2 regions of the Terasakiella sediminum genome follow, and region 1 is predicted to be linked to the other one. Evidence: predicted binding sites of a transcription regulator. Region 1 holds the regulator's gene; the other holds the start of a gene.
What was found. Region 1 encodes PhoB, which activates phosphate uptake and scavenging genes when phosphate is short. Its sites were predicted from a motif close to TNTCATAAAACTGTCA; they were not measured.
Positions count from the first base shown of each region.

Region 1 (9,204 bases):
TTATGTATATATTCTATTAGTACAGATTTAACACATCCTAACAAGCCCGTTTTTTAATTATGTGCATCTATACCTTGGTTTATCAGGACTTTATCGCCAAGTTTGACCTTATTAAGATCAGCGCAATTTCCTTGATTGATCGCAAACTCAACAAATCCTGACGAGTTATAGTACCAAAAGGTTTCCCCCACTGCTGTGTCAGCGAACACACGCCCATAAGAAACCATCAATCCATTTAACGAAAATGTTTGATCCGTCGTGACATCATTTTTACGCAACGTGGTCCAACAATTTCCATAAACATCAATATAACTGATATGGGGTTTCTGTTTGGTTAAAGGGAGCAGAATTAATTCTGTGCGCGCGATGGGCTGAATGTCCTGAGTGTGTCCTTGTGCAATGCGGGCGGCGACAGGGCCAAATAAATCACGGCCATGGAAGGAGCGTGAAAGCTTTTCGGGTCGCCATGTGATTTCGTAAACTACCGCAGCGGTGTCCACTTGCATTAGGGTTGAAAACAGGCCGTTGTCCGGCCCCACAAACCAACGCCCTTGGGTGTGGATGCAAATCGGCTTTCGATTGCTACCCACACCGGGGTCTACGACGCAGACATAAACGCCGCCAGCAGGCATGTTTTCGACCAAACCGGCCAATAATCCCGCAGCAGTGGTAATGTTGAACGCCGGGACATCGACCATTAGATCAACAATGGTCTCGTCTGGTGCGTTGGCCTGAATATGAGCGCGCATTTGGCCCATGTAAGGACCAGTAACACCAAAATCAGTAAAGAGATAAATCATTTATCTGCCCGCTTAAATGGCTGTAGCAACATCTGGTCAAGGCGCAGTTGGGAATTGTCACGGAAATAGTCCAGCCCGATGGTCATATCGTCATGACCTTTTTCCGGTTGGGCGACATAGGTACGGCAAATTCGATCCCACAGGCTGATGTTAAAACCATAATTGCTGTCGGTTTCACGCTGAATGCTGGAATGGTGAACCCGGTGCATATCCGGTGTCACAAAGACCAGACGCAAAATACGATCCAGGCCAAGTGGCAATCTGAAATTTGCATGATTGAACATGGCCATGCCGTTCAGAATGACCTCAAACAATACCACTGAAATAGGATCAACACCCAACACCAGGATCAACCCCATTTTATAAAGCAGGGACAGAATAATCTCGATCGGGTGAAAGCGAATGCCCGTTGTGACGTCATAATCCAGATCAGCATGATGCAAGCGATGCAGCCGCCACAAGATTGGCACCTTATGCATCAACACATGCTGCACATAGATCATGAAGTCCAGCAATAGAACACCTATCAGAATGAAAGGCAAGTCCGGGACATTGATAGCTTGCAATAGACCTATGCCGTTGGCCTGAGCATAAATAGCAACACTTACCGGAACCCAGGGCAAAAGAATACGGGCAAAGATCGCGCCCAGGACCAGAATGCCAAGGTTTGAGAACCAGCGTTCTACGCGTTTATGATTGCGTTTACGCCGTGGCTTGAAAGTTTCCAGCAAGGCCATAACGACAAAGAGTATGCCGAAAACAGATAATCTGATGGTACTTTCGTGATCCAGTATGGCGTCCAACGGTTTATCCTGCCTTTGTTTGTTTCTTTTTCAAAGTCTCTCTAAAGAGAATAATGCCAACACCGGAAATTGTCATCAGGGCCCCTAGAATTTTATAGATGGTAAAGGGTTCACCCAGCAACAATACCCCTGCCCCTACGCCAATCATGGGGGCAAGCAAGGTAAAGGGAACAATCTGGTTTACATCCAGGCGATCAATCAGGCTGTACCAAAGATGATAAGCAAAGACCGATGAGCCAAGGATGGTATAACCTAGCAATACCCATGCACGCAGCGAAGCATTTTCGATAGCCTGAATCTGGTCTGTCTCCCACGCATAAGACATGGCTGCGATGAAAGGGATCGCCAGCAACCCCATCCATCCCATAATAGCCAATGGTGGAATATCTTTTAGCCTTTTAATCAAGATGTTCGCCCAGGCCCAGCAGAAGGCACAGACGATTACACTGATGATCGCGATGATGGTGCCACCCTGGGGTTCGCCTGCCAAAAAGCCTGCACCACCAAAGGCCAAGGCCATCCCGACGGAGCGTTTAAAACCGAGCTTATCTGCAAAGAAAATGGCGGCAAGGATAGAGCTGAAGGGCACCCCCAACTGCAACAGCAAGGCGACGGTTGCGGCATCTGCACCACGCAGTCCGACAAAGAACAATCCAAAGTGACCCACGCCTAAAACAAGGGCGACCGGAATGACCTGTTTAATCTGACTTAGGGATAACCGGAAAAACGGCAGCAGGATTAAGGCTGTTACCCCAAAGCGGATAACCGTCAGAGTAAGCGGTGGAATTTCTGTGACCGTCAATTTGATGGCCGCAAAATTAAACCCCCAGATCACCACGACACAGAGCGCCTGCAGGAAATCACGGGGGTTCATATTTTTTTGCCTGTGCTGATCATGCGCAGACTATGCATGGATTAGACAGTGGAGTCCAATGAATATCCAGCGGCACGGACCGTACGGATGAAATCCGGTTTGTCGTCAACGCCAAGGGCTTTGCGCAAGCGACGGATGTGAACATCAACGGTGCGGACCTCAACATGAATGTCGCGGCCCCAGACCTTATCCAGCAGCTGTTCGCGAGAGAATACCCGACCGGGACGTTCCATCAGAACACGCAGCAAGCGATATTCTGTTGGGCCCAAATGGATCGGTGTTTCATCACGCAGGACTTTATGTTCAGACAAATCCATGGAAATATCTTCATAGGTAAGCTTGTCTTCACTTAAAGCCGGGCTGGAACGACGCAGAACCGCTTTTGCACGTGCCACCAGTTCATTGGGGGAGAACGGCTTGACGATATAATCATCAGCGCCACTGTCCAGACCACGGATGCGATCACTTTCTTCACCGCGTGCTGTCAGCATGATGATCGGCAGGGACTTGGTTGTTTTGCGATCACGCAGGCGACGGCAAACTTCGATACCGCTTAAGCCCGGCAGCATCCAGTCCAGAATAACCAGATCAGGTTCTTCTTCTTCCACCAACAGCATGGCTTCTTCGCCATCCCCAACGCACATGGCGCGGAAATTTTCTTTTTCGAGATTATAGCGAACAAGTTCAGCCAAGGGTGGTTCGTCTTCAACGACCAGTACGAGAGGGTTCATAGCTCTTAACCCTCCAGGCCTTCAAAACTGGCATCATCGTCTTTTGGACGTTCTTCTTCCGGATGCTCACCTGTCACAAGAAAGTGCACGTTTTCAGCAATGTTTGTTGCGTGATCACCTGCACGTTCAACGTTTTTGGCGATGAACAGAAGGTGTGTACAAGGGGTGATGTTACGCGGGTCTTCCATCATGTATGTCAGAAGTTCACGGAACAGACTGGTGTGCAGCTGATCAACAACTTCATCCTGCTGACGGATATCCATGGCCTTGCGTTCGTCACGTTCAATGTAAGCATCCAGCACATTGTGGATCATGGATTGAACGAGGGACGCCATACGCGCAATCGTATGTACCGCACCGATTGGCGTGGCGTTTGACAACGTGATGGTGCGTTTGGCGATATTTTTGGACAAGTCACCAATACGTTCCAGATCAGATGATGTCTTAAGTGCAGCGATTACAGCACGAAGGTCATCTGCCACTGGTTGGCGCAGGGCCAGGATACGAGTGACTTCTGAATTAATTTCCATTTCCAGCTCATCGACCTTAATGTCATCGTGGATGACATCAGCCGCCAATGCTGTATCGCGTTTTACCAGTGCTTCTGAAGAACGACCAAGTAGAGATTCAGACAAACCGCCCATACGGGCAATTGCATTATCCAGGTGTGTCAGTTCAGAATCGTAAGATTTAACTGTATGTTCTACGGTATTCATTTATCAACCTTATCCGAAACGACCAGTGATGTAGCCTTTGGTGCGCTCATCCTGTGGTGAAGTAAAGATTTGTTCTGTTTCGCCATATTCCACGAGGTTACCCAGGTGGAAGAAAGCAGTTTGTTGAGAAACACGGGCAGCTTGCTGCATGGAGTGCGTCACGATGACGATGGTGTAAGACCCACGCAGTTCGTCGATCAGTTCCTCAATCTTTGCTGTCGCAATCGGATCAAGGGCAGAACAGGGTTCATCCATCAGCAGAACTTCCGGGTCAACGGCAATAGCGCGTGCGATACACAGACGCTGTTGCTGACCACCGGAAAGGCCTGTACCAGGCTCCAGCAAGCGGTCTTTGACCTCTTTAAGAAGACCAACTTTTTCCAGGCTGGTTTCAACAATTTCATCCATTTCGGATTTAGAATTGCCGATCCCATGCAAACGCGGTCCGTAAGCTACGTTGTCATAAATGGATTTCGGGAACGGGTTTGGCTTTTGGAAAACCATACCGATCTGAGCGCGCAGCAAAACTGTGTCAACTTGTTTGGACAGGATATCAACACCGTCCATGTGAATTTGACCAGAAACAGAACAGCCATCGATTGTGTCATTCATACGGTTCAGGCAACGCAGGAAGGTTGACTTACCACAACCAGACGGGCCGATGAAGGAGGTTACTTTACTTTTCGGAATATCAAGGTTGATCCCGAACAAAGCTTCTTTTTCACCATATTTAACGCGGACGTCTTCTGCTTTGATTTTGACTTCGTCTGCTGGAATTTCCAGGGAAGTTACTTCAGGCTTAGTCATCTCGTTATTGATATTAACAGTGTTGTCGATATCAATTGCATTCTCTTTAGTCATTGGTTTCATAGCTTTCGTTTCCATTATTACCAACGTCGTTCTAACTTTTTACGCAGAAGGACCGCCAAGGCGTTCATAGTGATGAGGAAGCCCAGCAACACCATAATAGCAGCAGAAGTCTTTTCTACAAAGGCACGTTCTGGGCTATCTGCCCAAAGATAAACCTGAACCGGTAACACTGTTGCAGGGTCAAACGGCGTGCCTGGTACGTCGGCGATAAAAGCCACCATACCAATCATAAGAAGGGGTGCTGTTTCACCAAGGGCCTGCGCCATACCAATGATGGTACCTGTAAGGATGCCTGGCAGTGCCAGTGGCAGCTGGTGGTGGAATACAGCCTGCATCTTTGATGCCCCTACCCCGATCGCTGCTTCCATGATGGAAGGCGGGATGGATTTAAGGGCAGCGCGTGATGCAATAATAATTGTCGGCAAAGTCATCAGGGCGAGTACAAAGCCCCCGGCAACAGGTGCTGATCGCGGCATCCCGAACAAGTTCAGGAAGATCGCCAGCCCCAACAGACCAAATACAATCGATGGAACAGCGGCCAAGTTGTTGATGTTGACTTCAACGATATGGGTAAATTTGTTTTTTGGTGCAAACTCTTCCAGATAGATGGCCGCAGCCACCCCAACCGGGAAGGACAGAACCAGCGTCACCAGCATGGTTAAGGCAGAACCAACCAGAGCACCACGAATACCCGCTTGTTCTGGTTCCCGTGAGTCCCCTGCTGTGAAGAAGTTTGTATTAAAGCGTGTTTCAACACGGTTTTCGTTTTCAAACTTTTCAACCCAGGCAATTTCCATATTGGAAATCGGACGTGTGCTTTCATCTTCGTCACGTTTAAATACGTCTTTGACCAGCATATCCACTTCATCAGAAGTCATCACCCAAACGGTCTGTTTGGTACCGATCAGGCTCGGATTTGAAACAACCAGGTCACGCAGGTCATAGCCAGCACTGGAACTCACCAGACCATAAAGTGTACGTTTGTCACGGCGTTTCTTTACATCCGGGAACATTTCACGAAGGGACGCTTTTACGATGGCAGAATAGTTTGCATGACGCAAAGCGGTCTCTTCACGCTTGCCTTCCGGGTCGATGACAGACTCATCCAGATAGAAATCCATCTGAACGTAGGTTTGACGAAAACCCGTATACCCGTTGGAAATAATGCTTGAGAAAAGCATCACCACACACATGAAGGCGAAGCAAAGCGCACCGATCCCAAGGGCTTTGAAGCGGGCTTCTGCAGCATGGCGTTTTTTCAAACGGGCATGCGCCTTTTTCATTGATTCTTTTAACTCAGTCATATTTTTCTCGGTATTTTGCAACGACGCGCAGGGCGACAACGTTTAAACACAAAGTTACGCAGAACAGCACCAGACCAAGGGCGAAGGCCGCCAGTGTTTTGGGGCTGTCAAATTCCTGGTCACCAACCAACAAGGTTACCATTTGTACAGTCGCAGTGGTTACAGCCTGCAATGGGTTTGCGGTCAGGTTTGCGGTCAAACCTGCAGCCATCACCACAATCATGGTTTCACCGATGGCACGCGAAATCGCCAGCATCACACCACCGACAATACCGGGCAGTGCGGCAGGCAGGATAACCTGTGTCACGGTTTCAGATTTCGTCCCACCCAAGGCATATGATCCATCACGCAGGGCCTGTGGCACCGCACGGATAACGTCATCAGAAAGGGAAGACACGAATGGGATGATCATGATTCCCATAACCAGACCGGCTGCCAGTGCACTTTCAGAAGAAACTTCCAGACCCCAGCTATCCCCCAAATTTCGAATCGTTGGTGCCACAACCAATGCAGCGAAGAAGCCATATACCACGGTTGGGATACCCGCCAGAATTTCCAGCATTGGCTTACCAAACGCGCGAACCTTCGGGCTTGCGTATTCCGACATGTAAATGGCTGACAGCAAACCGATTGGCACCGCCACACACATGGCAATGAAAGAGATCAGCATGGTACCCGCAAAAATTGGCACCGCACCGAAGGACCCTTGGCTTGCTACCTGGTCTTTACGCAGCGCGATTTGTGGGCTCCATTCCAGACCGAACAGGAAGTCGGTGAAAGGAACTTTGCCGAAGAACCGAATGGCTTCGAATAGCAAGGAAGCTACAATGCCGATCGTTGTCAAAATAGCAACGATTGAGCACGCCAGTAACACGTAGCGGATCATGCTTTCCACTTGGTTACGCGCTTTTAAGTCTTGGCCAACGCGACGGTTACCAATAACAAGCCCCAGAATGGAGAATGCGATGATCGCAACAGCCAAAGACGCCGTTCCGACATTTTTTAGATGATTATAATGTTCAGCAGCAGCAACCATCGCCGGATCACTCGCAGCAGCGCCTGTGCCATTGATGGCGAGGAACTTAATATCGCTTAAGATACGGGCGATCTTTGCACTTGATGCGTCAGCCGGAATATTCGGCACGCCGCTTAGGACAAGTGAGTTTACAATTTGTGGCTCAAACGCCAGCCAAAGGATACAAAGAACCAAGGCTGGAACGCCACACCAGATGGCAACAAAATATCCATAGTGGCGTGGAAGAGAGTGTAATTTACGAATATCTCCGCCCACTGTACTTACAGCGCGCGAACGTCCCATATAATAGCCGATCAGGGCTAAAAGCAGGACGGTAAATGTAAAAATCGTGGTTTGCATGTATGCTGTCACAACTTCTTAAAAAAAAGGATTTAAACGCGAAAAAGCGGCGGCTTTTGAAGACCGCCGCTTCCTCAACAATTGGCTTAGCTGCCAGCACCCAGTGCTTTTACAGACGCTTTGTATTTAGCGCGTTCTTCTTGTGGCATTGGGATCAGACCTTTGTCTGTCAGGTAACCTTCGTCGCCCCAAGCTTTGTCAGCTGTGAACTCAGCCAGGTATTCCAGGATGCCTGGTACTTGACCGATGTGAGCGTTCTTCACGTAGAAGAACAGAGGACGAGATACAGGGTAAGAACCATCAGCGATCAGTTCGAACTCAGGCAGTTTGCCGTCGATTACAGAACCTTGAACTGAGTCAGAGTTTTGGTCTAGGAAGGAGAAACCGAACACGCCGAAAGCGTTAGGGTTAGCGTTCAGTTTCTGGATGATCAGGTTGTCGTTCTCACCAGCGTCGATGTATGCGCCGTCTTCACGAACAGAGTGACAGATCGCTTTGTAGCGTTTCTTGTCTTTTTTGATGCCCATTTTCTCATCGCCCTTTTTCAGAGCTTTGATTGCTGGGAATTTCTTACAACCACCTTCGAGAGCCAGTTCAGCGAATGCATCACGTGTACCAGAGGTTGGTGGTGGGCCGAGAACTTCGATTTTAGTTGCTGGCAGAGAAGGATCAATGTCAGACCATTTCTGGTTAGGGTTTGGAACCAGTTTGCCTTCAGCGTTTGGCACGTCTTTAGCCAGAGCCAGGAAAATCTGCTTACGAGTGATAGTCAGTTGCTTGCCTTTTTTAGAGTTTGCAAGAACGATACCGTCGTAACCAACTTTTACTTCAGTGATTTTGTCTACGCCGTTTTTAGCACAACGTTCGATTTCAGATTTTTTCACAGCGCGAGAGGCATTTGTGATATCTGGGTGTTCTTCACCAACACCAGCACAGAACAGCTTAAAACCGCCGCCAGAACCAGTAGATTCGATAACAGGCGTTTTGAAGCTGGTGCTTTTACCGAAAGTTTCAGCAACAGAAGTTGCGAAAGGATATACAGTAGAAGAACCAACGATACGAATTTGATCGCGTGCTTCAGCAGCGCCAGCGGCTACAACAGAAGCGAAAGCTGCTACAGCAAGCGTCTTCTTAATGCTCATAAGGAGTATCTCCAAAATAAATAAAAACGTGAAACGGTGTTTCGTTAGGAAATGACGTTTTGCCTCTTTCCTGTGCGAACAACCTAGTTTTTGTCCAAAACAGTTTTATGACGGAAGTGTTACAGTTTGATGACAGCGACTGATTTTAACCTAATTTTTTGCAGGCAGGATCACAGTAAAGATAGACCCCAGCCCCACTTTACTTTCTACATGCAGGCGGCCACGGTGACGTGCAATAATATGTTTCACAATTGCTAAACCAAGTCCGGTCCCGCCCAATGTGCGCGAACGGGCTTTATCAATACGGTAAAAGCGTTCAGTCAGACGCGGGATGTGTTCTTCCTCGATCCCTTCGCCGTAATCGCGTACATCAACTGCGATGGCAGGCACGTTGCGGTCCGGCATACGATCCAGCGTTTTGACATCAATTTCAACAACCGTGTCTTTTTTGCCGTATTTAATCGCGTTGTCTATCAGGTTTTGAAAGACCTGTGTGATTTGGTCTGTATCACCCTGCACCCAATATTCCTGATTATTTGTCACATTCAGATGCAGCTTCATCTGACGATTTTCAGCCTTTAAGGACAAA
Region 1 covers NZ_JAWLVJ010000004.1:53,343-62,546, reverse strand. Annotated here, with positions in the region: gene RYZ26_RS03950 (SAM hydrolase/SAM-dependent halogenase family protein) at 54-800, opposite strand; gene RYZ26_RS03945 (sterol desaturase family protein) at 797-1,603, opposite strand; gene RYZ26_RS03940 (DMT family transporter) at 1,608-2,477, opposite strand; gene phoB (phosphate regulon transcriptional regulator PhoB) at 2,519-3,208, opposite strand; gene phoU (phosphate signaling complex protein PhoU) at 3,214-3,924, opposite strand; gene pstB (phosphate ABC transporter ATP-binding protein PstB) at 3,934-4,731, opposite strand; gene pstA (phosphate ABC transporter permease PstA) at 4,812-6,098, opposite strand; gene pstC (phosphate ABC transporter permease subunit PstC) at 6,091-7,473, opposite strand; gene RYZ26_RS03910 (PstS family phosphate ABC transporter substrate-binding protein) at 7,560-8,615, opposite strand; gene RYZ26_RS19920 (sensor histidine kinase) at 8,766-9,204, opposite strand, start outside.

Region 2 (7,965 bases), on a different contig from region 1:
GATCAAATCACCAATGTTTTCCAGATGGTTTGCCGCAGACATCAATCGCACGACCTCGCGCATATCTTCATCGCCTAGAGACTGCGCACCGATTTTGCGCACATACTTAATGATGGTCATGTGAAGCTGATCCACATTGTTGTCCATTTCAGCCACTTTATCCAGGTGCGTGTGTGTTCCGGTTAAAGTGGCGGGGAGAATGGCAGTCATCATCTTCTGTACATGTTTACCCAACTGCCCCAATTCCAGCCGCACAGCATTTAGCGCGATGGAGGGGGTGGAAATCAGCGGTTCTTCCAGATATTTCGGTTTAACAGACAGTTCATTCGAATCAGGCTTAAGCGGGACAAGCTTTTCAACGATCACGGCAAAGGGGGTGACAAACCAGATGAAGATAAAGGCGTTGGCGACGTTGAAGATGGTGTGGGCATTGGCGATATCACGCGCTGTCCCGCTTTCATCCCCACCGATATCGCGAACGATAGCGGCCAGTTGATCCACAAATCCGATCCAGAGCAACACACCTGCGACGTTAAAGAGCACATGAACCACAGCAGCGCGGAAGGCTTCACGTGGCTTGCCTATGGTTGCGAGCATGGCGGTGACGCAGGTCCCCACGTTGGCCCCAAAGATAAGCGCAATGCCACCTGGAAGCGACAGAAGCCCTTGGGTCGCAAGCGCGATAACGATCCCTGTGGTCGCAGAAGAAGACTGTACGAGCGCCGTAAAAGCTGCGCCTACCAACAGGCCGAGGATTGGGTTTTCCATGGAGACCATCAGGTCCAGGAAAGGCTCGTAACTGCGAAGCGGTTGCATGGCCTCGCTCATCAGGTTCATGCCCAAAAAGACCATGCCCAGCCCCATCAGCATATTACCATATTGCTTAAGTTTGTCATTGCGCCCAAAGAACAGCATGGCAAAGCCAACAGCGACCATCAGCATGGCGAAATGGGTGATTTTGAAGGCAATGATCTGGGCAGTGATGGTGGTGCCGACATTGGCCCCCATGATGATCCCGATGGACTGGCTGAGCTTCATCAGGCCTGCGCTGATAAAACCGACGACCAAAACGGTGGTGACAGACGAGGACTGAATAACGGCGGTAACAAAGGCCCCGGTGAACATCCCGATGAAGCGGTTGGACGTTAATTTGCCCAAAATTGTTTTCATCTTTTCCCCGGCAACGGCCTTAAGGCCGGCAGAGAGTTGTTCCAATCCAAAGAGGAAGAGGGCGAGACCGCCTGCTAATCCTACGGAGATGTTGAAGATGTCGAGTTCGTTACCAGTCGCCATGACTTTTCCCACCTTTTATTATTGTTCTGTCATAAAAGTGTAACCCAATGATAAGGGGTGATCAAATTAAACCTTTGGAGCAAAAGGATAATGGTGGCTTGCATTGCACACGGTTTAGGGATAGAGAGCTTAGCAAGGTTAAGTTTTCAGGTGAGTGTTCGTGGACGCGTTATTTTCTGATCCCGTTTTTATGATGCAGATCGGGGCCGCTTTGGCCGTTACAGGTGTCGTCGCGGGTATTCTGGCAGGATTGTTGGGGGTCGGTGGCGGCATAGTGATTGTGCCTGTGCTGTTTTTTCTGTTTCAGAAATTCGGCACATCGGCGGATATGGCGATGTTTGTCGCCGTTGGGACATCGCTTGCGACCATTATTGCAACCTCTATTTCCTCTGTTCGCTCGCATCATAAAAAGGGTGGGGTGGACTGGCCTTTGTTGCGCAAATGGACACCGGGTGTGGTGATCGGTGTTGTGGCAGGCACTGTTCTGGCTTCAGCGCTTAAAGGACAGGTGCTGACCGTGATGTTTTCCATCCTTGCCTTCATCGTTTCGTTGCGAATGCTGCTGAGTTCCAAAAACGCCCATTTGGCAGAAAAACTTCCGGGTCAACCACTTGAGTTTATTTATGCTTTTATTATCGGTAGTATTTCCGTCATGATTGGGATTGGTGGGGGGAGCATTAGTGTTCCTATTCTAAATGCCTATAATGTTCCCATGCGAAAAGCGGTGGCGTGCGCATCTGGCATTGGCCTTGTGATCGCTGTTCCTGGTGCTATCGGGTTTATCGTTGCCGGGTGGGGGACAGAAGGGTTGCCGCCCGGCTCGTTTGGTTATGTTAATCTGCTGGGCTTTTGTTTGATCGTGCCGTTGACCGTGCTATGTGCGCCTTTGGGGGCGAAGATTGCGCACACAGTTAATCCAGAATTTTTGAAAAAAGGCTTTGCGGTTTTTCTTTTAATCACCAGTATTAAAATGATGCTTGGCGCCTTTTAAAGCGGCAGCTTTTTTCGTCCATGCCCAAGAGAAAGCTTTGAAATGATGTTTGTTTTGGGCTAACGTATTTATAAATCGAAGATTGGGCGCCAGCCCGGATAGTCATAATAAGGAGTTTACGCAATGGGGGATAAGTTTCGGTTAGTCACACGAAGCGATTTTGATGGTTTGGTTTGTGCAGTTCTGCTCAAAAAAATGGACCTCATTGACGATATTACATTTGTTCACCCAAAAGACATGCAGGATGGCAAGGTTGCGATTTCGGATCGTGATATCACCACAAACCTGCCATATGTTGAAGGTGTGCATCTTGCCTTTGACCACCACCTTAGTGAAACCTTGCGTGTGGAAGATAACCCGGCCAACCATGTGATTGACCCGGAAGCCCCATCAGCAGCCCGCGTGGTCTGGAAATATTACGGTGGCCACGGTGAATTCCCGCCAAGCTGGGATGAGATGATGGAAGCGGTGGATAAAGGCGATGCAGCCCGTTTCAACCGCGAAGAAATCCTGAAATCCGAAGACTGGGTGCTGCTGAACTTCCTGATGGATGCACGCACAGGTCTGGGCCGTTTCCGTGAATTCCGCATTTCAAACTATCAGTTGATGATGGACCTGATTGACAGCTGTGCCAGCATGTCGATCAAGGAAATCCTGGAACTGCCAGACGTTAAAGAACGTGTGGATATGTACAAGGAACATGAGCCGAAGTTCATCGATCAACTGAAAAAATGTACCAAAATCCATGATAATGTGGCGGTTCTGGACCTGCGTGAAGAAGAGATCATTTATACGGGCAACCGCTTTATGATCTATGCGCTCTATCCAGATACCAACATTTCTATCCACGTTTTATGGGGCCTGAAAAAGCAAAACACGGTCTTTGCCTGTGGTAAGTCGATCCTGAACAAAGGATCCGGCACAAATGTGGGTGAACTGATGCTGAAATATGATGGCGGTGGGCATGAAAATGCCGGGACCTGTCAGGTACCAAACGATAAGGCTGTTGAAACATTGGATGCTTTGATCAAGCAGATGAATGCTGACGGCTAAACCAAAGCTTTTTTAAGATAAAAGCAGGCTCCTGAGCATGTCGGGAGCCTGCTTTATTTTTCAACCATTGAGAAAAAGTTGTTTTTACCCCATATTTAAAGAAAGCAACTAATGAAAGCCGCCCTTCAATGAAAATCTGGCCCCGCCTTCCGTCTGTTTTGATGATTGTCCTGACCATTGCCGTGGGCAGTGTCTTCTTGCGTGGATGCGCAATTGATGAGGGGCCTGTCGGGCGCTGGATGTCTTCACTGACCGGAACTCATGGTTTGCCAAAAGAAGCGGTGGAAGATCTGGCGCGTTTTCGTGAAGTTTATGACCAGAAATCCATTGAAAATGAAGATGCGCGTGATGACCAGTTCAAGCAATTTGTGGACGGTTTCAAGGTGGTGCGTCGCCACTATGTGAAAGAAGTTTCAGATAAAGACTTGCTGACCTATGCCATTGACGGTTTGGTGGCAGGTGATACCAAGTGGCTGGAAGAAGAAGACGGCACACCAAAAGGCAAGGCAAATCCTGCCAAGGTCGTCGAAGTGGCCCTGGATGCCATGACCAAAAAGCTGGACCCCCATTCCAGCTATATGACCGCAGAAGAATTTCAGGAACTGATGGTGGATACGCAAGGCGAATTTGGCGGTCTGGGTATTGAGGTTCAGAAAACCGATGATTTCCTGAAAGTGGTTTCTCCCATCGAAGGCACACCGGCCGATAAAGCTGGTCTGAAACCCAATGACCATATCACCCATGTGGAAGGGGTATCCATCAAAGACTGGACGCTGATGAAGATCGTTCGTCAGTTGCGCGGCAAGCCGGGTACACCCATTACGGTGACGGTGGAGCGGGAAAATGAAAAGCCGTTTGATGTGACCATCGTGCGCGATATCATTCAGGTTCGTGCCGTGCGTCATGCGCTTTACGATGATTATCTGCATCTGCGCATCAGTTCGTTTTCAGAACGTCTGGAAAGTGACGTGCGTAAGGCCTTTGACGATGCCCGTGACCAGATCGGCGATGGCCTGAAAGGCGTTGTCCTTGATCTGCGTAATAACCCGGGTGGTCTGTTGCAGCAGTCGGTCGCGCTAAGTGATATCTTCTTGAACGATGTGGATGTTGTTTCCATTCGCGGGCGCGGGGAAGATCAGGTGCGTAATTATGGCGCCAGTGATGGTGATCTGGCTGAAGGCTTGCCTGTTGTTGTGCTAATCAATGGTGGATCAGCCTCGGCTTCTGAGATTGTTTCAGGCGCGTTGCAGGATCATAATCGTGCTATCCTGATGGGGCGCAGAACTTTTGGTAAAGGTTCTGTTCAGACCATCATGCCGTTGATGCGCGAAGGGGCCATGCGCCTGACCACATCGCTTTATTATCTGCCATCGGGTCGTACCATTCAGCAAGTTGGTGTCGCGCCGGACATTCGCCTTGATCTGCCTGAGAAAAAGGAAGAAGAGGTTACGGCCAAGGAAGGTGAAGAAGACGGTAAAGCAAATAACGCTGAACATAACTTCAACGCCTCGCGCGAAGCAGACCTGCCTAACGTTTTGAGCGCACGCATTCTCGCCAAAGACAATCTGCATGATAAAGAAGGCGTGCTGGGCAATACCTCTATCGATGCCTGCCCGGAAATAGGCATCCGCAAGGATAAAGAATTGGGCTGCGCGATTGAATTTCTCAAAGCAGGGTCAGCGAAAAAGTTTTTGGCAGGTGTTAGTTTGGACGGCAGGGGTTAAGGATTAGTCCAAACCACCAACTTTTTGAAGGTGAATGGTAAACGTGTTGCTATTTTCTGTACCTGTATAGGTCTCATAACCACTTACCTGATCTGCTTGTAATGTAAAGGCCGGGTCCAAGTTAACGGTATCATTCGCATCTCTATCAATAAAGAGTGCCGTTGCACCTGAGGCATCACCAGTTAGGTTTGCCAAAACACTGCCCCCAAATGTGAAATTGGCAGCTGCATTGGTGAAATCCAATTTCTCAATATTGGTCGTGTTAAAATTACCAGCTAGTGCGGTCATCGTTACATCGCTATCGAAAACAAGTGTATCAGACCCTGTTCCACCATCAAGGATCAGGTTGTTGAACTGGCTTGCGTTGTGAATACGGATAGTATCATCGTCAGCACCACCCGAATAGGAACCTGTACTAACGGAAGAAGCAATGGTTAGTGTATCATTACCTGATCCGCCATCCGCTTTGGATGCACTTGCCCCAAGTGTGAAAATGTCAATGCCGCCACCACCCATCAGTGTCCCAATGACGGCTGCATTGATGATGAAATCATCACTTCCATTACCACCGTCAAAATCACCTGTGAAAGAAGATGTCACGGTAAAGTCATCATTGCCATCCCCAGCGGAAATGGTTCCAACTGTGTTTGTACCTGTGGATGATGTGATCACATCATTGCCAAAACCTGTGTTGATCTGATTAATGTCAGAGGCACTGGAAAGTGTGATTGTATCGGCTTGGAAGCTTGTCTCCAGAATTTCAAATCCTGTGAAGGTATCTGTCCCGCCGCCAGAGGTAAGGCTGCCACTGGAACCGCTTACTGTTAAATCGACTGTTGTCGAGTTGGTTGCGTCATAAACGGTTAGGGTATCTGTACCTGACCCACCGTCAAAGGTGTCATTATCACTGTCTTGAATATAGATGACTTTATCTGTTCCGCCATCAGCGGTGACAACATCGACACCGGTACTGTTTGTGATGGTGTCATTCCCTGTGCTGCCGATCAGCGAGGTCCCTAATCCTGTAAAACCAGAGAAAGTTCCGCTGCCTGAAATTGCAATGGCGGCTGTGTCGCTTACATTCAGGCTTTTGCTGCTGTTTGTAAAGACATGATATCCACTGCCTGTTGTGCTATAGCTGAAATCACCAGCCGCAAGGGTTACTTTATCACCAGCATCAGCATTAAAGGTCAGGTTTGATCCTGTCAAAACATTGCCAAAACCTTCATCGTCAATAGAGATATTAACATTTACGCTGGTATTTGAGATGTTAAAAACTTCAAATTCATGAAATTTGGTGTTTCCAGCTGTTAAGTCAAGGCTGGTCATACTTGTGTCATTGAAAGTGACTGTATCGGAATCACTATTCGTTTCCCCTTCCGTACCGCCAGAGATGCTGTCTATGGACGACAGATGCGAATAATCAGTGATGATGACATTGTCGTCTGCTTCACCCATGATAATATTTTCAAAGCCGTCAAAGACGTCATTTCCAGCGCCGGAAGCTGTGTAATTAATCGTTCCTGCACCTGCGGCTGTCAGGGTCAGATTGTTTTGATAGAGGATTTCCAGATTGTCCCCTTCAGTTTGTGACCCACCGGAAAAGCTGTCGGAATAGGCGTCGTTCAGCGAATAAACGGTGTCATTGTCATCGCCTGCTGCAATAATGTCTGCGCCAGCTTCATCATGTAATGTATCATTACCTGCGCCACCATCAAGACTATCGTCGCCTGTACCACCTTTTAACGTGTCAGCACCGCTGCCGCCTGTGATGGTATCATTACCTGTACCGCCGACAAGGGAGTCGTTTCCGCCTTCACCATTGATAATATCGTCTCCCGTGCCACCATCAATCGTGTCATTACCTGTGCCGCCGCTTACAGTATCATTACCCGTTCCTGCATCAACGATATCTGCGTCTGAACCGCTGTTAATGGTGTCGTTACCAATGCCGCCGTATATATGATCAAGTCCATTGCCGCCATAAATTAAATCATCACCAGCTTGGCCGTAGATGTAATCCGCGCCGACACCGCCATCCAAGGTGTCGTTTCCACCTGTTGCGTCATTGCCATAGGAATCGCCGTATATGGTATCGGCCCCCATGCCGCCTGCGATGATATCATTGCCCAAGCCACCTTCAATTCGGTCATTTCCGCCGGAGGATTCATCTCCAAGGCTGACACCAAAATGCGTTTCAAGTTCTGCAAAATCATCACTTAAGTCAACCGTGTCATAAGAAGAAACGACGATATCCCCGTGAATAATGTCATTACCTGTTCCGCCCAAGATGGAATCTGCACCATTTCCGCCAGAGATGACATCATCTCCGCTATATCCATAAATGGTGTCGTTGCCTGCAAATCCGGCAATGCCTTGGTTCTGACTGTTGTCATTACCAAGGGGATTGTCGATACCTGATGTGCCCTCTATAAATTCTGTTAACCCATCAAGAGTTTCAGTGATCGTTTGTTTTTTGATGATGTCAGCTCGAATTTCCTCGATGATTTTTCCGATTGCTTTGACAAGCGCGATGATCTTAACGGGGGGGATGAAAATTGGTGTGATTGGTTCCGGGATGAAAATGTTAACAGGTTCTGCATTATCAAGGATAAGGATTTCTTCCCCACCCTCTCCGGTTCCTTCGCCTTGTTGTTCACCTTCTCCGGTTCCTTCACCCTGTTGTTCAGCTTCTTCTGCAGCTGCTTCTTCTGCTTTGCGTTCGGCAGCTCGTTCTCTTGTGTTTCGAACGACTTGAAGAACCTTCGAGCCAAAGGACCCTGTAATTTGGACTGAGGAGATAATTATGGGCTGACTTGGGGCAGACGTGAAGGAGATGATTGCCGTGAATTGATTAGGCTGGTTAAGGATAACTGTTCCCGCCCCATTGGTCATGACCAATTC
Region 2 covers NZ_JAWLVJ010000007.1:85,649-93,613, forward strand. Annotated here, with positions in the region: gene RYZ26_RS07140 (Na/Pi cotransporter family protein) at 1-1,293, opposite strand, end outside; gene RYZ26_RS07145 (sulfite exporter TauE/SafE family protein) at 1,454-2,284, shown strand; gene RYZ26_RS07150 (exopolyphosphatase) at 2,408-3,337, shown strand; gene RYZ26_RS07155 (S41 family peptidase) at 3,466-5,061, shown strand; gene RYZ26_RS07160 (FecR domain-containing protein) at 5,065-7,965, opposite strand, start outside.
Region 2: the regulator PhoB is predicted to act here: its motif matches at 1,321-1,336, upstream of RYZ26_RS07140 (Na/Pi cotransporter family protein).